3 regions of the Neorhizobium tomejilense genome follow, and region 2 is predicted to be linked to each of the others. Evidence: riboswitches for the same ligand, from Rfam matches in the RefSeq annotation. Region 2 holds a riboswitch; each other region holds the start of a gene.
The links. Region 2 has a riboswitch for thiamine pyrophosphate ahead of thiM (hydroxyethylthiazole kinase). Riboswitches for the same ligand answer to the same signal wherever they lie in the genome.

Region 1: it holds a riboswitch for thiamine pyrophosphate, as region 2 does, so the genes downstream of both, thiB (thiamine ABC transporter substrate binding subunit) here and thiM (hydroxyethylthiazole kinase) in region 2, are expected to answer to the same signal.
Region 3: it holds a riboswitch for thiamine pyrophosphate, as region 2 does, so the genes downstream of both, thiC (phosphomethylpyrimidine synthase ThiC) here and thiM (hydroxyethylthiazole kinase) in region 2, are expected to answer to the same signal.

What each region holds. Positions count from the first base shown of each region.
Region 1 is NZ_CAXUSO020000001.1:3,690,783-3,698,519, forward strand. It holds gene ACSQ3G_RS18400 (thiamine diphosphokinase) at 95-751, shown strand; gene ACSQ3G_RS18405 (ABC-F family ATP-binding cassette domain-containing protein) at 755-2,578, shown strand; gene ACSQ3G_RS18410 (response regulator) at 2,739-3,188, shown strand; TPP riboswitch at 3,271-3,378, shown strand; gene thiB (thiamine ABC transporter substrate binding subunit) at 3,419-4,429, shown strand; gene thiP (thiamine/thiamine pyrophosphate ABC transporter permease ThiP) at 4,434-6,053, shown strand; gene ACSQ3G_RS18425 (thiamine ABC transporter ATP-binding protein) at 6,046-6,753, shown strand; gene ACSQ3G_RS18430 (MATE family efflux transporter) at 6,754-7,737, opposite strand, start outside.
Region 2 is NZ_CAXUSO020000002.1:353,569-360,880, forward strand. It holds gene ACSQ3G_RS24460 (response regulator) at 137-3,043, shown strand; gene thiD (bifunctional hydroxymethylpyrimidine kinase/phosphomethylpyrimidine kinase) at 3,062-3,865, opposite strand; gene thiE (thiamine phosphate synthase) at 3,862-4,500, opposite strand; gene thiM (hydroxyethylthiazole kinase) at 4,497-5,306, opposite strand; TPP riboswitch at 5,345-5,440, opposite strand; gene ACSQ3G_RS24480 (heavy metal translocating P-type ATPase) at 5,554-7,312, shown strand, end outside.
Region 3 is NZ_CAXUSO020000001.1:3,933,349-3,941,085, reverse strand. It holds gene ACSQ3G_RS19445 (DUF1839 family protein) at 1-495, opposite strand, end outside; gene ACSQ3G_RS19440 (amino acid--[acyl-carrier-protein] ligase) at 500-1,411, opposite strand; gene ACSQ3G_RS19435 (acyl-CoA dehydrogenase family protein) at 1,461-2,642, opposite strand; gene ACSQ3G_RS19430 (acyl carrier protein) at 2,644-2,895, opposite strand; TPP riboswitch at 3,075-3,207, shown strand; gene thiC (phosphomethylpyrimidine synthase ThiC) at 3,307-5,118, shown strand; gene ACSQ3G_RS19420 (SDR family NAD(P)-dependent oxidoreductase) at 5,168-5,947, opposite strand; gene ACSQ3G_RS19415 (AraC family transcriptional regulator) at 6,086-6,976, shown strand; gene ACSQ3G_RS19410 (lysine-2,3-aminomutase-like protein) at 7,507-7,737, opposite strand, start outside.

The DNA.
Region 1 (7,737 bases), on a different contig from region 2:
CTCGTGATCCTGATCGGTAAACGCGCCGCAAACTAAAAGCTCACCCGTGGCGGTGCAACAGCTTTCCCTTTCCACCGGCTTTGCGCTATGGGCAATGCACATGACCCATTCGACCTTCACCATTCTGCTCGGCGGCAATTTGCGCGTCACCGATCGCCTGCGGGACACGATCGCCGGCAGCCGCTTCATCGCGGCCGATAGCGGCATGCGCCATGCGTCAGCACTCGGCGTGAAGCCTGAACTCTGGGTCGGCGATTTCGATTCCTCCGACGCCGCGCTGATCGCGCAGTTCCCGCATGTCGAGCGGCAGGCCTTTCCGCCGGCCAAGAACGAGACGGACGGTGAGATCGCAACGGCCGAAGCCATCGAACGCGGCGCGACGAGGCTGATCCTTGCCGGCGCGCTCGGCGGCGAGCGCAGCGACCATGCGCTTCAGCATCTCTTTCACGCCATGAGCCTGGCCGAACGCGACCTTGACATCCTGCTGACGTCGGGCGACGAGGAGGCCGTGCCGCTGCTGCCGGGCACAAGGACCCTGGACCTGCCGAAGGGTTCGCTGTTTTCGGTCATCGGTTTTTCCGACCTGGAAGGGCTCGATATCATCGGCGCACGTTATCCGCTCGACAACTTCTCGCTCCCCTTCGGCTCCTCGCGCACCGTCTCGAACGTTGCAGAAGGCCGGGTGGAATTCCATTTGAGGAAGGGCAAGGCCATGATCCTTGCCCGCCCCCACGACTTTACAGGAGCCTGACTGTTGGCGCCCCCAATTCTGAAACTTGACGATATTTTTCTGAGCTTCGGCGGCGCGCCGCTTCTCGCCGGCGCCGGCATGCAGGTAGAGCCGGGCGACCGCATCTGCCTCGTCGGCCGCAACGGTTCCGGCAAGTCGACGCTGATGAAGATCGCCGCCGGCATGGTCGAGCCCCAGTCGGGCGAGGTGTTCCGCCATCCCTCCTCGACCATCCGCTATCTCGAACAGGCGCCGGATTTCGCCGATTATTCGACGGTGCAGGCCTATGCCGAAGCAGGCCTCGGCCCGGGCGACGATCCCTATCGCGTCACCTACCTGCTCGAACATCTGGGCCTCACCGGCCAGGAACACCCGAACACGCTCTCCGGCGGAGAATCCCGACGCGCAGCACTTGCCCGCGTCATGGCGCCCGAGCCGGACATCCTGATGCTCGACGAGCCCACCAACCATCTCGACCTGCCGACCATCGAATGGCTGGAAGAGGAGCTGCGCAAGACCAGAAGCGCGCTGGTGGTGATCTCGCACGACAGGCGCTTCCTCGAAAAAGTCTCGAATGCCACGGTCTGGCTCGATCGCGGCACGTCACGACGCCTCAACCGCGGTTTCGGCGAGTTCGAAGCGTGGCGCGACGAGGTGCTGGAGGCGGAAGAGCTGGAACAGCACAAGCTCGGCAAGGCGATCGAGCGCGAGGAGCACTGGCTGCGCTACGGCGTGACGGCCCGCCGCAAGCGCAACATGCGCCGCCTCGGCGAGTTGCAGACGATGCGCGGCAATTACCGCGGCCACAAAGGACCGCAGGGCACCGTGCAGGCGAGCGTCAGCGAAGGCCGTGAATCCGGCAAGCTGGTCATCGAGGCCGAAAACATCACCAAGAGCTACGACGAGCGGATCATCGTCGCGCCGTTCTCGATCCGCGTGCATCGCGGCGACTGCATCGGTCTCGTCGGCCCGAACGGTGCCGGCAAGACGACGCTTCTGAAGATGCTGACCGGCCAGCTGGCGCCTGACACCGGCACCGTCAAGCTCGGCACCAACCTGGAAATCGCCACGCTCGACCAGAAGCGCGAGGACCTGGACCCCGAGGACACGCTGTCCCACTATCTGACGGATGGACGCGGCGAGACGCTGCTGGTCAACGGCGAACAGCGGCATGTCGCAGGCTACATGAAGGATTTCCTGTTCCAGCCGGAGCAGATCAGGACACCGATCAGGAACCTTTCCGGCGGCGAGCGCGCCCGGCTGATGCTCGCCCGCATCATGGCCCGGCCGTCCAACCTCCTGATATTGGACGAACCGACCAACGACCTCGACATCGAGACGCTGGACCTGCTGCAGGAAATCGTCGCCGGCTATACCGGCACCGTCATCCTCGTCAGCCACGACCGTGACTTCCTCGACCGCACCGTGACCTCGACCATCGCCCCCGCCAATCCGGACGCACCGGACGGCCGCTGGATCGAATATGCCGGCGGCTACACGGATATGCTGGCGCAGCGGAAGGGCGCGCTGGAGGAAAGGCGCCGCACGGAAAAAGCTGACAGGGCAAAAACCGATACTGCAGCATCGGTTTCTGGCACCCCCAAGGGCAAAGGCAAGCTTTCCTTCAAGCAGAAATTCGCGCTCGAGAACCTGCCGAAGGAAATGGCCAAAGCCGAAGCCGAGATCGCCGCCCGCGAGAAGAAAATGGCCGACCCCAACCTCTTCACCAAGGATCCCGCCGCCTTCAACAAGCTGGCTGCGGAGATGGAAAAGCTGCGCCAAAGCATCAGCAAAATGGAAGAAGAATGGCTGGAACTCGAAATGCTGCGTGAGGAAATCGAAGGCTGATTTGTGATTTGTTAAGCTTAACAGATAGTTAGCTAGAAAAATATTTGTCGCGGAGCGGAACATATGATGTCCCGGGGCGTTCTGGGGTGTGAGTAGTGGTCGAAATGTCCCGGGGACGGATCGGCCTGCCAGGAACCGATCAACCGAATGGGGACATCCAATGCTGACAAATGTTACGCGTCGTCGGCTGGCCACTGAGGCGATGAATCAAAGAGTTATGATTGTCGAAGACGAGTTTCTGATCGCGCTCGATGTTGCCGAGACGATCGAAGCCATGGGCCTGAAAGTCGCCGGTTTTGCCAATGCCCGCAAACATGCCCTGGCGCTCGCCGCCTATGCCGATATCGCCCTGGTCGACGTCAATCTTTCGGACGGCCGGACCGGTCCGGAGATCGGCCGCGAGCTTGCCGAGCAATATGGCATCACCGTCGTGTTCATGACCGGTAATCCGGACGATGTGGAAGCCGGCGTCGAAGGCTCGCTCGGCGTTCTCACCAAACCGGTCATGCCCGATGTGGTCGAGAAGACCATCGACTACGCCGTTGCCAACCGGCTGGGCGGCATGGCGATCGTTCCGCGTGAACTGAAAGTGTTTCCGCAAAACCACTGAGCCGTGTTGCACCTGCCGAATGCGCCTTGAGCCGGCCGCAGACCGCCTCTTGCCAGCCATTCGCCTCGCCGCTAAATCTGATCCTGCTCTAACGGGGTGCCGCGCGTTTTCGTGCGGCTGAGAGGCCTTTGGCCAACCCGCGGAACCTGATCCGGTTAACACCGGCGGAGGGATTAGACGGCTCTTCATCAGCGCCTATTCCCCTTTGTCACCAAAACGAGGAGACGCTGATGCGCAGCACCATTCTTTCTATATTCGCGGCCGCTGCCGCCCTTTCCCTTTCCGCGCCGGCCGAAGCGCAGGAAAAGACGCTGACCATCTACACCTACGAGAGCTTCGTCTCCGATTGGGGTCCGGGTCCCAAGGTGAAAGAGGCGTTCGAAAAGACCTGCGCCTGCAAGCTCAATTTCGTCGGCGTCGCCGATGGCGTGGCGCTTCTGACCCGCCTGAAACTGGAGGGCAAAGGCACCGACGCCGATATCGCGCTCGGCCTCGATACCAACCTGATCTCCGAGGCGAAGGCGACCGGCCTGTTCGAGCCGCACGGGCTCGACGCTTCGGCGGCCAAGGTCCCCGGCAATTACAGCGACGACACGTTCATCCCCTACGACTACGGCCATTTCGCCGTTGTCTACGATACGCAGGCGATCAAGAACCCGCCGAAAAGCCTCAAGGAACTGGTGGACGGCGATCCGGCGCAGAAGATCGCCATCGAGGACCCGCGCACCTCGACACCCGGCCTCGGCCTGCTGCTCTGGGTGAAATCGGTTTATGGCGACCAGGCACCGGAGGCCTGGGCGAAGCTCAGGAAACGCGTGCTGACCGTCACGCCGGGCTGGTCGGAGGCCTATGGCCTGTTCACCAAGGGCGAAGTGCCGATGGTGTTTTCCTACACGACCTCGCCGGCCTATCACATGGTCGAGGAGAAGACGGAGCGCTACCAGGCCGCCTCGTTCTCCGAAGGCCATTACATCCAGATCGAAGTTGCCGGCATGCTGAAGGGGGCGAAGGAAAAGGATCTGGCGAAACAGTTCCTGAAATTCATGATTTCGCCGGCCTTCCAGGACGTCATCCCGACCACCAACTGGATGATGCCGGCCGCCAAGACCTCCCAGCCGCTCCCCGACGCATTCAACAAGCTGGTGCAGCCGACCAAGACTTTCCTGATGGGGTCGGACCAGGTGGCCAAGAACCGGCAGGCCTGGATCGACGAATGGCTGACCGCCATGAGCATGAACTGATCCCATGCTGACGAGGGCCGAGCGGAGACGCGGGATAGGCTGGGGGCTGCTGAGCCTGATCGGCATCGCCCTCTTCGTCGGCATCGCAGTCGCCGCCCTTCTCTCCTGGGACGCCGGCAACACCCAAAGCCGGCTGTTCACCGCCTATACCTGGCGAATTCTGCGTTTCACCCTGCTGCAGGCGGTTCTTTCGACGCTGCTGTCGGTCGTCTTCGCCCTTCCCGTCGCACTCGCGCTCGCACGCCGTCCGCGCTTTCCGGGCCGTGTATGGGTCATCCGGCTGATGGCATTGCCGATGGGCCTGCCGGTGCTGATCGGCGCGCTCGGCCTGATCGGTATCTGGGGGCGGCAGGGGGCGATGAACAGCCTGCTGTTGAAGCTTGGCCTCGAACAGCCGGTCAGCATTTACGGGCTTTCCGGCATATTGCTGGCACATGTGTTCTTCAACCTGCCGCTCGCCGCGAGACTGCTGCTTGCCGCGCTGGAGCGCCTGCCGCCGGAATATTGGCTGCTCTCCTCCAGCCTCGGGATGAAGCCCTTCTCCGTTTTCCGCTTCATCGAGTGGCCGGCGGCCCGCCGAGTCATCCCCGGCATTGCCGGCCTGATCTTCATGCTGTGCGCCACGAGCTTCACGCTCGTCCTGGTGCTCGGCGGCGGGCCGGCCGCGACCACGCTCGAAGTGGCGATCTACCAGTCGCTGCGTTTCGATTTCGACCCTCCGCGCGCCATAGCGCTGTCGCTGCTGCAGATCGGCATAACGGCGCTGATCCTGATTGTGATTTCGCTGCTTCCAGCTCCTGACGACGCTGGCATCACGGCCGGTCGGGCGACCCGCCGGTTCGATGGCCGGACGTTGCCCGCACGGCTTTGGGATGTGCTGGCTATCCTGCTTGCCACGATATTCCTGATCCTGCCGCTCGCCTCGATTGTCGGCGCGGGCGCCCAGGCCAATCTCTGGAGCCTCGTCAACAGCGCCGCCTTCCTGCGCGCCGCCTGGACCAGTTTCACGATCGCGCTTTCCTCTGGCCTGCTGGCAGTGCTGACCTCCCTGGCTATCATTGCCGGACGCGGTGCAATCTCAGACATGAAGAGGCCTGCCGGAACGGCCAGAGCGTTTTCCGTGTCCTTGGGTGGAATGTCCTCGCTGGTGCTGCTTGTGCCGCCGGTCGTGCTCGGGACCGGCTGGTTCCTGATGCTGCGCCCGTTCGGCGATGTCGCCCGTTTCGCCCCGGCGCTGGTCGCGATCATCAACATGCTGATGGCGCTTCCCTTCGTGATGCGCGTTTTGTCGCCAGCCGTCGAAACGCACCGCAAGCGGACAGGCAGGTTGTCGGCAAGCCTCGACCTGTCCGGCTTTTCACGGGCATGGAGGATCGATCTGCCGGTTCTGGCAAGGCCGCTGCTGACGGCGCTGTCCTTCGCCATGGCGCTGTCGCTCGGCGATCTCGGCGCGGTGGCGCTATTCGGCTCCAGCGAGGTCACCACCCTCCCCTGGCTTGTCTATAGCCGGCTATCCAGCTATCGAACCAATGACGCTGACGGACTGGCGCTCATCCTCGGCATCATCTGCCTGGCTTTGACGATGATCGGCACTGCCGGCCGGAGGGAAACAAACCATGGCTGACGGCATCGCGCTGAACAAGGTTGAACTGAAGCTCGGCGTCAGAGAATTCCGCTTCGACTGTGCTTTGCCGGCCGGTGCCGTGACGGCGATTACCGGCCCATCTGGCTCCGGCAAATCGACCTTCCTCAACCTCGTTGCCGGCTTCGAGACGCCGGACCGCGGCCGTATCCAGATCGCAGGCGGGGACGTGACGGAAAAACATCCCTCCGAGCGTCCCGTATCGCTGGTCTTTCAGGACAACAATCTCTTCGCCCATCTGGACCTCGCCACCAATATCGGCCTCGGCATCAGCCCCTCGCTGAAACTTTCCAACAGTGATCGGGCCGCCATATCACAGGCGCTGGAGCGCGTGGGCTTGAGCGGTTTTGAGAAACGGATGCCGGGGACGCTTTCCGGTGGCGAAAGGCAGCGGGCCGCCTTCGCACGGGCTCTGGTGCGCAAAAAACCGGTTCTGCTGATGGACGAGCCGTTCGCGGCGCTCGACCCCGGGCTCAGGCTTTCGATGGCCAGCCTCCTCATCGACCTGCATCGCGAGACGGGCAATACGGTACTGGTCGTGACCCATGATCCGGATGAGGTCGGCCGGCTGGCTGACCATGCGATCTTCATCGACCACGGCCATATCCTGTTGCAGGCGCCGGCCGAGGAATTCCTCGCCCGGCGCGATATTCCGGCACTTGCCGAGTTTCTTGCCGGCTGATCAGGCAGCCTTTCCGCGGAACCAGACACCGGAGCGGATGGCGAGGAACAGGATCCCACCATAGGCGACCAGACCAGCTGCCAGCGCAAAGAACAGACCGTTGAGCGATCCGGTAAATTCCAGCGCCAGCCAGCCCCCGAGACCTGCAATGGCGAGTCTCAGAAAACCACAGGCAAGCGGCCAGAGTAGCTGGCCCGCGCCTTGAGAGGCGAAATAGAGCGCCAACCCGCCGCCGAAGAAACCATAAACTGGCCCGACGATCTGCAGATAGGCGACTCCCGCATCGATCGCTCCATGCTCCTCGCTGAACAGCGAAATCCACGCGACGGGGAAGATCGCCGCGATCAGGCCAATCACTTCGGTGATGACGAAGGCAATGGCGGCGCCGGTGAAGGCGATGCGCATTGCGCGATCTTTCTGGCCGGCGCCCATGTTGGTGCCAACAAGCGCCACCATCGGCGCACCGATGCCGAAGATCACGGGGATCAGCAGATATTCGAGCCTCGCGCCGGTACCGAAACCGGCCACCGCCGAGACGCCCGCCTTTGTCGCCACCAGAGCCGTGGCAATGCCGATGGTCACATTGGTGAGAACGGAATTGATCGCCGCGGCAGCGCCGAGGCGGACGATATCCCGGAACATCGCCCAGCGAAGCGGTCCGACGCCGAAGCGCACGAGATTGCGGCCGGAGAGGATGTACCAGGCAAGCACCGCGGTGCTGCCGAAACTGTAGAGCACCAGGGCCAGACCGCCGCCAGCGATGCCGAGCCCCTGGAACGGACCGAAGCCGAAAATGAGAAGCGGCGATACGGGCACGAGGAGTGCGGCACCGACACAGGTAACCAGCGCCGGGAACAGCATATTGCCCGTGCCGCGCACCACGCTCGCCAGGCCGTTCATCAGCCAGACGAAGATCATGCCGCCGAACACCACGTTGGAATAGACGAGCGCAGCCTCGAGTTCCGCGCCTTCGCCGCCGAGCGC
Region 2 (7,312 bases):
TCTTATTGCGGCTTTCGATTGGGCGGGCACCTCGCTTGGGTCGATCGCCGCCTGGCCGCAGAGCCTCAAGACCACGATTTCCCTCATGCTTCGTTCGCCGGTCCCGATCGTCACGCTGTGGAACGAGGACGGGGTGATGGTCTATAACGACGCCTATTCCGATTTTGCCGGACGGCGTCATCCCGGCATCCTCGGCTCCAAGGTGCGCGAGGGCTGGCCTGAAATCGCCGACTTCAACGACAACGTCATGAAGGTCTGTTTCGCCGGCGGCACGCTTGCCTATTCCGACCAGGAAATGGTGCTCGACCGCTCCGGCGTGCCCGCCTCCGCCTTCATGAACCTCTATTATTCCCCGGTCTACGACGAGGCCGGAAAACCTTTCGGCGTGGTGGCGATCGTCGTGGAAAACACTTCCAAGGTGCGGGCGGAGCGACGGCTGCAGGGCGAGGGCGAGCGTCTGAGGCTGATGTTCGACCAGGCGCCGGGCTTCATGGCCATGGTGACCGGCCCGGACCATGTTTTCGAAATGGCGAACGGCGCCTATATGCGCCTTGTCGGCGGCCGCGAGCTGCTCGGGCGGCCTATCCGCGAAGCTCTGCCGGAAGTGGCAGAGCAGGGTTTTTCCGACCTGCTCGATGAGGTCCGCAGAAGCGGCCGTCCTCATCTCGGCCAAGGGGTGAGCGTAATGTTGGCGCGCCGTCCCGGACAGCCGCCGGAAGAGCGTTTTGTGGATTTCGTCTATCAGCCGATCGTCGACGACGCAGGCCAGCCGACTGGCATCTTCATCCAGGGCAGCGACGTCACCGATCTGAAGAAGGCGGAGATCGCGCTTCTCAAGGAGACCCGGCATCTCGAGGTGCTGAACCGGCTCGGGGCCGAACTTTCCGCCGAACTCGACCTCGAAAAGGTGGTGCAGATGACCACCGACGCCGGCGTCGAGCTAACCGGCGCCCAGCTCGGAGCTTTCTTCTACAACGTCGTCAACGACCGCGGCGAGAGCTACATGCTCTATGCACTGTCCGGCGTTCCCCGGTCGGCGTTCGAGAATTTTCCGATGCCGCGCAACACGGCTGTTTTCGCGCCGACATTTAGCGGCGAGGGTGTTATCCGCTCCGACGACATCATGGCGGACCCACGCTACGGCCGGAATGATCCGTATTTCGGCATGCCGAAGGGGCATCTGCCGGTGCGCAGCTATCTTACGGTTCCGGTGATCTCCCGCTCCGGCGAAGTGCTCGGCGGCCTGTTCTTCGGCCATGCCCAGCCGGCTCAGTTCCGCGAGGAGCATGAGCGGCTGGTGGTGGGGGCTGCCGGCCAGGTGGCGATCGCCATCGACAATGCGCGGCTTTTCCGCGCCGCGGAGCGCGACCTGGCAGAACGCCAGCGCGCCGAAGAGGCGCTGCAGGTGCTGAACGCCGGCCTCGAACAGAAGATCGCCTCCGAAATCTCCGAGCGCATGAAGATGGAAGAGGCGCTGCGCCAGAGCCAGAAGATGGAAGCGCTCGGCCAGCTGACAGGTGGCGTCGCGCATGACTTCAACAACCTGTTGCAGGTGATTTCCGGCAATCTTCAGCTTCTCGCCAAGGACGTTGCCAGCAACGAGCGCGCCGGCCGCCGGGTGGAGAATGCGCTTGCCGGCGTGCAGCGTGGTTCCAAGCTCGCAAGCCAGTTGCTCGCCTTCGGTCGCCGCCAGCCGTTGGAGCCCAAGGTCGTCAATATCGGCCGGTTCCTCACCGGTATGGAAGAGCTGCTGCGCCGGACGCTTGGCGAGGATATCGAGGTCGAGACGGTCCGCTCCGGCGGCCTCTGGAATGTGCTGGTCGACCCGACCCAGATCGAGAATGCGCTGCTCAACCTCGCGATCAACGCCCGCGACGCGATGGAAGGCGGCGGCAAGTTGACGATCGAGGCGGGCAACGCTTTCCTTGACGACAATTATGTGCGCCAGCATGCGGACGTGCCGGCCGGCCAATATGTCATGCTGGCGGTGACCGACACGGGCACCGGCATGACGCCGGAGGTGATGGAACAGGTGTTCGAGCCGTTCTTCTCGACGAAGCCCATCGGCAAGGGCACCGGCCTCGGCCTCTCTATGGTCTACGGTTTCGTCAAGCAATCCGGCGGCCATATCAAGATCTACAGCGAGCTTGGACAGGGCACGACCGTCAAGATCTACTTCCCGCGCATCCAGCGCAGTGAGGATCTGGTGACCGACGCCGATTTCGGCCCGGTGACCGGCGGCACGGAAACCATTCTGGTGGCGGAGGATGACGAGCAGGTGCGCGCCACCGTCGTCGAGCTGCTCGGCGATCTCGGTTACGCGGTGCTGAAGGCGAAGGACGCTGCCGGTGCGCTGAGTATCATCGAAAGCGGCGTGCCGGTCGATCTTCTGTTCACCGATGTTGTGATGCCCGGGCCGCTGAAGAGCACCGAGCTTGCCAGGCACGCGCGCGAGCGGATGCCGGATATCGCCGTGCTGTTCACCTCAGGTTATACGGAAAACTCGATCGTGCACGGCGGCCGGCTCGATCCCGGCGTCGAATTGCTCTCGAAACCCTATACCCGCGAGGCCTTGGCGCGAAAGATCCGTCACGTGCTGAACGGCCAGCAGCATCGCAACCGGGTGAGGGCGTCTTTTGCAGCCAAGCCGCCCGCCGCGCCGATCGGGCCGCGGCCGGTTCTGCCGCGTTATTCCGTGCTGCTGGTCGAGGACGATTTCCTGATCCGCATGAGCACGGCCGATCTGCTGGCCGAACTCGGGCACCAGGTTTCCGAAGCCTCGACCGCGGAGGAGGCTATTACGATGATAGAGGCGCGCAGCTTCGACGTTGTGGTCACCGATCTCGGCCTGCCGGGTCTTTCCGGCGGCGAGTTCGCACAGCAGGCGCGCAAGCTATCTCCCGATGTCGGCATTGTATTCGCGACCGGTAACGACCGCATTCCGGACGAAGCGGCAGTAGAAGGGGCAGTACTTCTGAAGAAGCCCTACGGCAGCCAGGAGATCGCAATAGCCTTCGAAAAGATTGCAGTGCAGAAGGGCTGAGAACCAGTCGTCTCGCCCTCACCACCACGCGTAAAAATGCGATACCGGGCCATGGCCGGTGCCGACGGTGAGGGTATCGGCGGCGGCGATCGCTCCGGCGAGATAGGTCTTGGCGACGGCGACCGCCTGCGCGGGCGAGGCACCCTTTGCGAGCTCAGCGGCGATCGCGCTGGACAGCGTGCACCCGGTGCCATGGGTGTTTCTGGTCGCGGTGCGCTTGCCTTCGAACCAGTGGATGCCGGTAGCGTCCGCCAATACGTCCGGGCTGTCCTCGCCTTCCAGATGACCGCCCTTCACCAGGACTGCCTTCGGCCCGATCTTCAGCAGCCGCTCAGCCTGGGCTGCCATCTCTTCGCGGGTCGTGGCGATCGCCTCGCCGAGTAGCGCCGCGGCTTCCGGCAGGTTGGGGGTGACGACGGTGGCAAGCGGCATCAGCTTATAGGTGACGGCGTCCACCGCATCGAGCGCCAGCAGCGGCGAACCGCCCTTGGCGATCATCACCGGATCGAGCACGATCGGCACGGTATCGCGATGGGGGCGTAGCACGTCGGCGACCGCCTCGGCGATCTCGGCATTGGCGATCATGCCGATCTTCACCGCGTCGACGCGCACGTCGAGAAAAATGGTGCGGATCTGGTTTGCGACGAAGGCGGCGGGCACGGCATGCACTCCGGTGACCCCTTGGGTATTTTGGGCGGTCAGCGCGGTCAGCGCCGCCATGCCATAGGTGCCGCGCGCCGCGAAGGTTTTCAGGTCCGCCTGGATGCCGGCGCCGCCGGAAGGGTCCGAACCGGCGATCGACAGGACATTCTTGATGCTCATGCGCGCGCCCTTTCGATTTCTGCGGCAATTCTGCGGGCTGCGGCTTCAGGATCGGGCTGGCCGCAGATAGCGGAGACCACCGCGATACCCTTTGCGCCGGCGGCCAGTGCGAGGCCGGCATGTTCCGCCTTGACGCCACCGATCGCGACCGCCGGAACCGGTGCCATGGCGACGATGCGCGCAAGCCCGTCGAAACCGATCGGCTGCTTGTGGTCGGGCTTGGTGCCGGTCGCAAAGACGGGACCGATGCCGACATAGTCGACGATGGACGGATCCAGCCGACGCGCCAGTTCCTCGGTCTCCACCGAGAGGCCGAGGATCATGCCATGGCCGGCGCGCTGCCGCGCCGCCGCCGCCGCCATGTCGCTCTGGCCGACATGCAGGCCTTCGGCGCCGATCGCGATCGCCGCCTCCACGTCGTCGTTGATGATCAGGGGCACGCCGGTGCCTGCCAGCACCGCCTTCAGCGCCCGGCCGGTTTCGATCATCTTTGCTGTATCCGCCTGCTTGTCGCGGAGCTGGACGATGGTCGCGCCGCCGGCGACGGCCAGCCTTGCCGTCTCGACCATGCCGATGTCGCGGCAGAGATCCGGGTCGAGGACGAGGTAGACGGAAAGATCGAAGGTCTTTTTCATGGGGAAACGATCCTTGCCTTGGCATCGAGCGTCTCTCCTGTCAGCGCCGCGAGACGGTCGAGGAAGATCGGCGAGAAGAAGCCGGGACCCGAGGCGGTGAAGGCCGCTTCCTCTCCCGCGACCGCGAACATCGCGAGTGCGGCGATCGTCGCCTCGAAGGGATCGTCCGTGCTTGCCGCAAAGGCGCCGACCAGGCAGGTGAGCGAGCAGCCGAGCGCGGTCACCTGCGGCATCAGGGCGGAGCCGCCAAGGATGCGGACCGAACGCCGGCCGTCGGTGACGAAATCCACTTCGCCGGTGACGGCTACTACGCAGGCCTGCCGCTGGGCGATGGCGATGGCGGAGCTTTCGGCCGCCGCAACGCTGTCACCGCTATCGACGCCATGGCCGCTCGACTGGCTGCCGGCCAGCGCGATGATTTCCGACGCATTGCCACGGATGATCGTCGGCCTCAGTTCCATGAGTTCGGCGAGCGCCGCGCGGCGATAGGCGGTGGCGTAATGGGCGACGGGATCGAGCACCCATGGCTTACCAGCTTCCGTGGCAGAGGCGGCCGCGGCCTTCATGCCGGCCAGGAAATCCGGCGAAAGGGTGCCGATATTGATCGTCAGGGCCGAAGCGATGCGGGCAAATTCGCCGGCTTCTTCCTTCGTATGCACCATGGCGGGGGAGGCGCCGGCGGCAAGCATCACGTTGGCTGCGATATTCATCGCTACGAAATTGGTGATGTTCTGGACGAGCGGGTTTTTGGCGCGCATCGCGGTCAGCAGCTGGCCGGGGGTCTCTGCAAGGGGCGTCGTCTGCATGTCTGCCTCGTTCGGCGGGGCAGGCGCTGGGCGCAATGTTGAACGCCCGGACGACTCCCTCCGCCAGCATGATCTGGTTCAGGTTCTAAGGGTGCTTCTCAGCCCGGCTCAGCCGGACGCCCCTGTCTTCACCATGGCTTACAGCAAAGAGAATGCGCTTCGCCAGTGATTTTTTCTGATTTTAGGCCTTGCAGCTCTAGTCGCTAGAGGTTGTAGAGACGGGGCTCGGTCCAAACGGGAAGAGACGATGAACGCCACGACACAGGCACGATACAAGGTTGGCGGCATGGATTGCGCCAGCTGCGCGACAAAGATCGACACGGCGGTTCGCCGCATGCCGGGCGTCGCGGACGTGTCCGTTTCGGTTGCGTCCGGCACGATGACGGTAAAGCACGACGGGACAGGCGATCTTGGCGCGATCGAGAAGAAGGTCGTGGGGCTTGGGTATACGCTGAGGGCGCTGGGTCAGAAGACGCCGGCCAACGTCGGAGCGAGCGGCCCCCTCACCCCGCCTCCGCTTCGCTCGGCGGACCTCTCCCCGAGGGGAGAGGAGGACGGAGACGGTGCGGCAAGTCTTCTTCTCCCCAGGGGGGAGAAGGTGGCCGCGGAGCGGTCGGATGAGGGGGAGGCCGGTCACGGCCAACATAGCCACGACGGCGGGCACGATCATTCCCACCACGACCACGCCACCACAGAAATCGAAAACCTGCACGGCCACGACCAGGGGCCGATGGACGGACCGTGGTGGAAATCGGCAAAGGGCCGCCTGACCATCCTGGTCGGGTTCGTGTTGACGGCGGCTTACGGGCTCGGCCATCTCGTCCCTGCTTATGGCCCCTATATCTTCACCGCCGCGATGTTGGTTGGCCTCGTGCCGATCGCCCGCCGCGCCATCATGGCAGCACTCGCTGGCACGCCGTTTTCGATCGAGATGCTGATGACGATCGCCGCCGTCGGCGCCGTTGTCATCAATGCGTCGGAAGAGGCCGCCGCCGTGGTTTTCCTCTTCCTCATCGGCGAATTGCTGGAAGGGGTCGCGGCCGGCAAGGCGCGCCAAAGCATCCAGAGCCTGACGGCGCTGGTGCCGAAAAACGCGCTGCTCGAAGAAAACGGCCAGACCCGCGAAGTGCCGGCCGAGAGCCTTGCCGTCGGCGCGATCATCCTCGTGCGTCCCGGCGACCGCATTTCGGCGGACGGCGTCATCATCGCCGGCGAAAGCGCGATCGACGAAGCGCCGGTGACGGGCGAAAGCACGCCGGTTGCCAAGGGCATCGACGATACGGTGTTTGCAGGCACGATCAACGGCGATGCGGCCTTGCGGGTTCGCGTGACGGCGGCTGCCGAGGACAATACGATTGCCCGCGTGGTTCGGCTGGTCGAGGAGGCGCAGGAAAGCAAGGCCCCGACCGAACGCTTCATCGACCGGTTCTCCCGCTATTACACGCCGGGTGTCGTCGCCGTTGCGGCTCTGGTCGCCATCCTGCCGCCGCTTGTGGCCGGTGCGTCCTGGAGCGAGTGGGTCTACAAGGGCCTGGCGATCCTGTTGATCGGCTGCCCCTGCGCGCTGGTCATCTCGACGCCTGCCGCAATTGCCGCATCGCTCTCGTCAGGCGCCCGCCGCGGCCTGCTGATGAAGGGTGGCGCGGTGCTGGAGACGCTCGGCAAGATCACAGCCGTCGCGCTCGACAAGACCGGCACGCTGACGGCCGGCAGGCCCCAGGTGACCGATGTCATCGCCTTCGGCCGCAATGCGGAAGATGTGCTGCGCTTTGCCGCCGCGCTCGAAACGGGCTCCAGCCATCCACTCGCCGTCGCCATCCTTGCCAAGGCTGCCGATGACGAGGTCGAGATTCCGGCTGCGACGGATGCGCGGGCGCTCGGCGGCAAGGGTGTCACGGCGACGGTCGAAGGCCAGGAGGTGTTTTTCGGTTCGCCCAAGGCAGCGGCCGAGCGGGTCTCGCTGCCGATGGCGCATTCCCGCCGGATCACCGGCCTCAACGACGAGG
Region 3 (7,737 bases), on a different contig from region 2:
GTTCAACTGGAACAGGCCATCGAAATCCTCGCCGGAAAGGGTGAAGAAGCCGCCATTGTGAAAATAGTCGAGCTCGCGGCGTTCGAGGTCCAGCCGGTTGATCGCGACCGTCGTCTTGCCGTGTTCCTGGCGATAGGCGACGCCGCGCGTATCGGGCAGATAAAAGCTGTCGAGTTCGAGCAGCGTCAGCCGGCCGCGGCGGATCTGCTCCGCAACATGCCATTCCGGCCGGTCGAAGATCGCCAGTTCGGTCACGCGGATGCCGAACAGGGTCTCGAGGTCTTCGAGCGGCACCTTGAAGAAGGTGAACTGGTCGCCTTCGAAATCCTGGGTCAGGGTGAAACCGAGCATGGCTTCCGGTGGCAGGCCCTGTGCCGAAAGCACCTCTATCCACAGATCGACGTAACAATTCGTCTCCGGCCACATGCGCTCGGCCGAATGCAGCGCATGCGTCCTGTAGTTCGCCGGATCGAGCGCCGGAAATACCGCCGTCATTGGATCAGCCCCAGAGCGCGGCGCGGACGGAGCCCGGCCACTCTTTTACGTCCAGACCGTGGGTGTGGAAGAGCGCAAGCGCGATGCGTTCGAGGCCGAAACCAACGCAGGCCGTGTGAGCGACGCTGCCATCCTCCAGGTTGAGGCCCCATTTCAGGCCGAAACTGTCCTGATGATAATTGAAGCTCATGCAGGCGGTGGGCTTGGCGACGGAGGTGATCGGGATCAGGAGTTCGAACTTCAGGTTCTGGTCGCGCTGGTTGTTGACCAGCATCTTGCCGGCGCGGCCGAAGAACGGGTCGTTGGCGATGTCGATCTCCACCTCGAGGCCGAGCGACTTCATCATCTCGACGCCGCGATCCATCCACAGCTGGCGAAAATCGGTGACGTGGCTCTCGGTGCCCATGCAGACATATTCGCGCATGCGGAAAAGCTGCTGGCGGGCCGGATCCTTGGAGGGCTCGTGGCGGAAGCAGTAGCTCTGCAGGTCGAAGAGAGCGCCGCCGGCTGGCAGGCTGCCGCGCCGCGCCACGGTCGGATAGAGCGGATAGCAGGCGGCCGGCGTCAGCACGATGTCGGTTGCTTCCTGGCCCTTGGTCCAGTCCTCCTCGCCGACTTCCATGCATTTCAGCAGGCTCATATGGTCGAGTTCGTTGCCGCAGAACGAATGCACCGTGCCGGCGAGCTGCGGAAAGCTCTTCATATAGCCGCTGGTCTCGAAGAAGGCGCGGTTCATGCCCGGCGGGAAGCGCATCGCCTCGGCACCGTCGCCGCCGCCGACCTTGTCGATCAACCGCTCGAAGGCGGCGATGACGTCTTCGAACTGGCCGCTGCGGCCATACAGGCCGTCGACGCCGGTCTCGATCAGCAGGCCTGCATCGAACAGGCGGTCGAGAAATGAAACTTGCATATCCATGGCTTTACCTCATTCTTTTCAATGGTTTACATATGAAATGATCGGGGCGTCAGCCGAGCAGGCTGGTGTCCGGTTTCTGAACGAGCAGCATGGTCGACGTATTGCCGAGGATGCGGTCGTTGGAAATCATCAGCTGGGCGGAATGCGCGTCGCGCAGATGCCGGCCGAGACTGTAGGGCGTGCCGTTCTTGTAGCCCATGATGCCGCAGATGATCATCGCCTGGTTGATGATGGTCAGGATCGTCTCGGAGGAAGCCAGCTTGACGTTGTTCATGGCGATCGAAAACGCCATGGACGACAGCTGGTCGTGATCCGCCTTGGCATCCGCGTAGATCCTGAGGCCGGAGAGGATGCCGGCCTTGAGGAGCTGCAGCAGGTTCGAGGCTTCGGCGAGCCTCAGCGCGCCGGGCGGCTGGGTGCCGCCGGCCTTGCGGGCGGCGGCGCGCACGAAGGCCTGGGCGCGCAGTACCGCATCGGCGGCGATCCCGTACCAGACCGCGCTCCAGAGGAGATGCGAGGTGGCGAGCATCGATTGCGCCGCGATCTCGGCGAACGGCTTTGGAAAGATCTGGACGGACGGCGCCTCGCCCCTGAAGAGGAAACCGTCGGAGCAGGTGCCGCGCATGCCGAGCGTATCCCAGTCGACGGTCTTCTGCAGGGTATACTGGCCTTGCTTGAAGACCGTCATGACCTGGTCGGTCGGTGCGGCCTTCTCGTTGGAGCGCGAGGTGACCATGATCACATCGGCGTGGGCGCCGTAGGAAATCACGGTCGCATCCTTGGTCAGGCGGCAGATGTCGCCATCGACCTCGATCGCGCAGATGGAGTTGCGCATATTGCCGCCGATGCCGCCCTCGGTCGTCGCGGAAGCGACGAGAAGCTGGCGGCCGGCAAGCTCGCGCATGAAGTCCCTATGCCATTCGCTGTCGCCACCGTGCTCCACCAGGCTCGAAACCTTGATCTGGTGCATGGCGAAAACCATGGCGCTCGCGGCGCAGGCCTGTCCCAGGATGGAGCAGACCTCGGCGATCTCGGCGATCGAAGCGCCCTCGCCGCCGAACGCGGCCGGGATCTGGATGCCGATCAGGCGCTCGGCCTTCATGGCGTCGACCGCCTCCCGGGGGAAGCGGCCGTCATGATCGACGCGGTCGGCAAATTCGGCCGCTACGGTTGCCACGCGGTGAGCGCGGGCGCTCAGGCTCATGTCGGCGGCAAAGGCGGGGAGGCTCATCTCAAGCGGCCTCGCGCGCTTTCAGGATATGCGAAACCGTCTGCTCGATCGCGGCTATGCTGGCGAAGGACTTGCGGTTCAAAAGGCTGTCGGGAAACTCGATGTCGAAAGCCTCTTCCAGGCCGAGCATCAGTTGTACGGATGCAAATGAGGAGAGGCCGGCCGCATAAAGATCGGCCCCGTCTTCCAGCTCGGTCACCGCGACCGGAAGGCCGCCTACCCGTGTGAGCAATTCGCGAATGGTCTCGTTCATCTCGACATCTCCGGATCGTTCAAATTCTGCGTTCATCGCTGGGGACGTTACTACGCGGGAAAGCCTAAGATTCCAGCAATAAACGTCGTGAAGTTAGGGCTGCGGGATTCCGTAAAATCCGATCGATCGCCATCCGCATGCCCCGGCTTGACATCAACGGCCCGCGGGTTTCTGATGGCGCCATTCACCAGGGGGGTCCCGTCAAGGGGCTGAGATACTGCTGGTCGGACCGGCTTTGGCCGGCCGAGGCGCAGTGACCCGTTGAACCTGATCCAGTTCATACTGGCGTAGGGACGGTGCGGGCGCTGCGGTAACAAGGGCGGGAAACCGTCCTTCGCATTCCGGGGTGTTTTTCCATCATTCCAACACTGGAACTGGGTCTCCAAACGTCAAACCTTGGAGCCTTGAACCATGAATATCGCAACCACCAAGCTCACTCCGGTCGTTACCACCGGCCCGCTTCCCGCCTCCACGAAGGTCCTGAAAGCAGGAACGATCCACCCGGACATCCGCGTGCCGATGCGCCAGATCGCGTTGCATCCGACCTCCGGCGAACCGCCGGTCACCGTCTACGATTCCTCCGGTCCCTATACCGTCGAAGGTGCCGCGATCAGCATCGATGCCGGCCTGCCGCGCCTGCGCGAAAGCTGGATTCTCGCCCGCGGCGACGTCGAAATCTATCAGGGCCGCATTGTCAGGCCGGAGGACAACGGCTTCGTGTCCGAAAGCCATCTGACGCCGGAATTCCCGGTCCGCAACCAGCCTTTCAAGTCAAAGGGAGGCAGGGCCGTCACCCAGCTCGCCTATGCGCGAGCCGGCATCATCACGCCGGAGATGGAATTCGTTGCCATCCGCGAGAACCTCGGCCGGCAGGCGGCCAGGGAACCGCTCGTCCGCGACGGTGAAAGTTTCGGTGCCCATGTGCCGGATTTCGTGACGCCCGAGTTCGTTCGGCGCGAAGTCGCGGAAGGCAGGGCAATCATTCCCGCCAACATCAACCATCCCGAATCCGAACCGATGATCATCGGCCGCAACTTCCTGGTGAAGATCAATGCCAATATCGGCAATTCGGCCGTCACCTCGTCGATGGCCGAGGAAGTCGAGAAGATGGTCTGGGCGATCCGCTGGGGCGCCGATACGGTCATGGACCTGTCGACCGGCCGCAACATCCACAATATCCGCGACTGGATCATCCGCAATTCGCCGGTGCCGATCGGCACCGTGCCGCTCTATCAGGCGCTCGAAAAGGTCAACGGCATTGCCGAGGACCTGACCTGGGAGGTCTATCGCGACACGCTGATCGAACAGGCCGAACAGGGCGTCGATTATTTCACCATCCATGCCGGCGTGCGGCTCGCCTATATCCCGCTCACCGTCAACCGCGTCACCGGCATCGTTTCCCGCGGCGGCTCGATCATGGCCAAGTGGTGTCTGCACCACCACAAGGAGAGTTTTCTCTACGAGCATTTCGAGGAGATCTGCGACATCGCCCGGGCCTGTGACGTCTCGTTCTCGCTCGGCGATGGTCTTCGCCCGGGTTCGATCGCCGATGCCAACGATGCGGCCCAGTTCGCGGAACTGGAGACCCTTGGGGAGCTGACGAAGATCGCCTGGGCGAAGGATTGCCAGGTGATGATAGAAGGCCCCGGCCATGTGCCGATGCACAAGATCAAGGCCAACATGGACAAGCAGCTCGCGGTCTGCGGCGAGGCGCCGTTCTATACGCTCGGGCCGCTGACCACCGATATCGCGCCGGGCTATGACCACATTACGTCGGGCATCGGGGCGGCGATGATCGGCTGGTTCGGCACGGCCATGCTCTGCTACGTGACGCCGAAGGAACATCTCGGCCTGCCGGACCGCAACGACGTCAAGGTTGGGGTCATCACCTACAAGATCGCCGCACATGCTGCCGATCTCGCCAAAGGCCATCCGGCGGCCCAGGTGCGCGACGACGCGCTGTCGCGCGCCCGCTTCGAGTTCCGCTGGGAGGACCAGTTCAACCTCTCCCTCGATCCGGAAACGGCCCGCTCGATGCATGACGAGACCTTGCCGAAGGAGGCGCACAAGGTGGCACATTTCTGCTCCATGTGCGGCCCGAAATTCTGCTCGATGCGGATTTCCCACGACATCCGCGCCGAAGCGCAGAAGGAGGGCCTGGAAGCCATGGCTGCGAAATATCGCGACGGTGGCGATCTTTATATGCCGGTCGAGAAAGGGTGATCAACTTCACGACCCCTGCCGGCCGCAACCGGCAGGGGTCGTTCGAACGTCAGAGCGCCATGCCGCCCGACACCTCGATGCGCTGGGCATTGACCCAGCGGTTGTCCTCGGACAGCAGCGAAGCAACCATCGGACCGATATCATCCGGTTCGCCGGCACGGCCAAGTGCCGTCATCTCGGCGACGCGCCTGTTGATCTCGGGATTGTCGCGCACCATGCCGCCGCTGAAATCGGTCATGATCGCACCGGGCGCCACCGTATTGACGGCGATGCCGCGTGCGCCAAGCTCCTTGGCCAGATACCGGGTCAGCACCTCGACCGCCCCCTTGATCGCCGCATAGGCGCCGCTGCCCGGAACGGTGATGCGGGTAAGCCCGGTGGAGAAGTTGACGATCCGGCCGCCGTCGCGGATCAGCGGCAACAGCTTCTGGGTCAGGAAGAAGACGCCCTTGAAATGGACATTGAAGAGCCCGTCCAGCTCCGCTTCGGTGGTCTTTTCGAAATCGCCATGATGCGACGTGCCGGCATTGTTGACGAGGAAATCGAATTTTTCGGCACCGAGCTCGGCCAGGGTTTCCTGCACCCGCCCGACGAACGCGTCGAACGACGCGACATCGCGGATGTCGAGCTGCAGTGCGATCGCCCTGCGCCCCAGTTCGCTCGCCGCGGCGGTCGTGGCTGCGGCTTCTGCCTGATTGGAGTTGTAGGTGAAGATCACGTCGATACCGCGCTTTGCAAGGCTGAGCACGGTGTTGCGGCCGAGACCGCGGCTGCCGCCGGTCACGATGGCGAGCTTGGCTGTCGATTTCTGAGATGTTTGATGCGTCATGATGGAGGTTCCTTGTCTGGATTGGATGGCCGGAAACTACGCCCCTCGGCCCTGCGCCTGAATGCCGGAACTTTCCCAGTTCTTGCCTGATCCTGCTCGCAGGCCTATGTCTTGGTCTTGGAACCTCGGAGGTGTGGCATGTCGACGGCCCTGCTCGATGCGGTAAAGCGGTTCACGGATGTGCAAACCGGCGCGAGCCCGTTCGCGACGGCGATCGAAGGGCTGACAATCCTGCGGTCGGACCACGAAAAGCGGCCGGATCATCTGATCTTCAAGCCGGCGCTTTGCGTCGTTCTGCAAGGCGCGAAATGGGCGGTGTTCGGCGACCGTCATGTGAATTACCGGGCGGGCCAGGCGCTCGTTGTCAGCGTCGAGATGCCGGCCTTCGGACGGGTCGCGGAGGCGAGCTCGACCGAGCCCTATCTCGGACTGATCATCGAATTCGATCTCGGCATCATGCGCGAGGTGATGGAGATTTTGCCTGCTCTGCCGGAGGCGAGCGGCGACGTGTCCTCGGGCATCTTCGTCAGCGATTTCGATGGCCCGCTTGCCGATTGCGCACTGCGTATGGTGCGGCTGCTCGATACGCCGACTGCGATCCCCCTGCTTCATCCCGCGATCATGCGGGAGATTTCCTATTGGCTGCTCACTGGTCCGCATGGCGGCGATGTCGTCAGGATGGCGCTCGGCAACGACCACACCCAGCGTATCGTCAGTGTCATTCACAGCCTGCGCGATCATTTCGCCGAGTCGGTCCGCATCGAGGATCTGGCGGACAAGGCCGGTTTGAGCCCGTCCGCCTTCCACCGAAAATTCAAGGCGATCACCTCGATGACGCCGCTCCAATACCAGAAACAGCTCCGGCTCCTGGAGGCGCGGCGCCTGATGGTCGCGGAAGCGGCGAATGTGGAAACGGCGGCGTTTCTCGTCGGCTACGAAAGCCCGTCGCAGTTCAGCCGCGAATACGCCCGCATGTTCGGCACCCCGCCGCGCCGCGATGTGACGGCGCTGCGGACAGTGGCGGCGTGAGAGCGCGCCTGTTCTCCCCTTTGCGCATGTGGATCCTCGGGTTTAACCCGAGGATGATCTGAGGATCCAAAGGCGGCGCTTCAACGTTTCCAACGACTTACCCTTTTCCTCATCCCCGCCCTTTTAACCCATGCCTATAATCCTCCCGCTTCCGTCACCGGAGTGTTTCGCGAGACGTTCGCGGGCAGGCGGAAGCCGGCGCTTTCATCAAAACCGTAACGTGCGGGGATGGTGGAAGAGGTGAAAGCCATGGGAGATGAAGTCTCCCTATCAAGCCTCCCCCGGACAGCCATGTCCGGTTCGGTTGAGCCGTGCAAGTGGCAGGCCTGTCCCGAAAGGATGGGCGCGAACAAAGCCACGCAGCGAGGCGAGATGATCAGCTGTAGAGGCCGGAAGCCTCGAAAGAACGCCGAAGGCCACGCGAATGCGGAGCCATATTATTATTTTACAACGAGGTTCCGCATTCGTGTGGGCTCTCCAATTCCGGGCCAAGCCACGGGCGCATTTCGCCGCGTGAACAAGAACCCGTGTCATTTCGGCGGATACGCATGCTCCCCGCCGCGGTAATCGCTGACGGAATAACAGCCGCCTTCGCTGCGCACGGCGCTTTCGCCGATCACCGCCTTGCCGTGGCCGCCGGGGATATCCAGGACATAGGTCGGCTGGCAGAGGCCGGAGATGGTGCCGCGCAGCGCCGAGACGATCTTCTGGCCTTCGGCGATATCCAGCCGGAAGTGGCTGGTGCCGGGTGCGAGATCCGG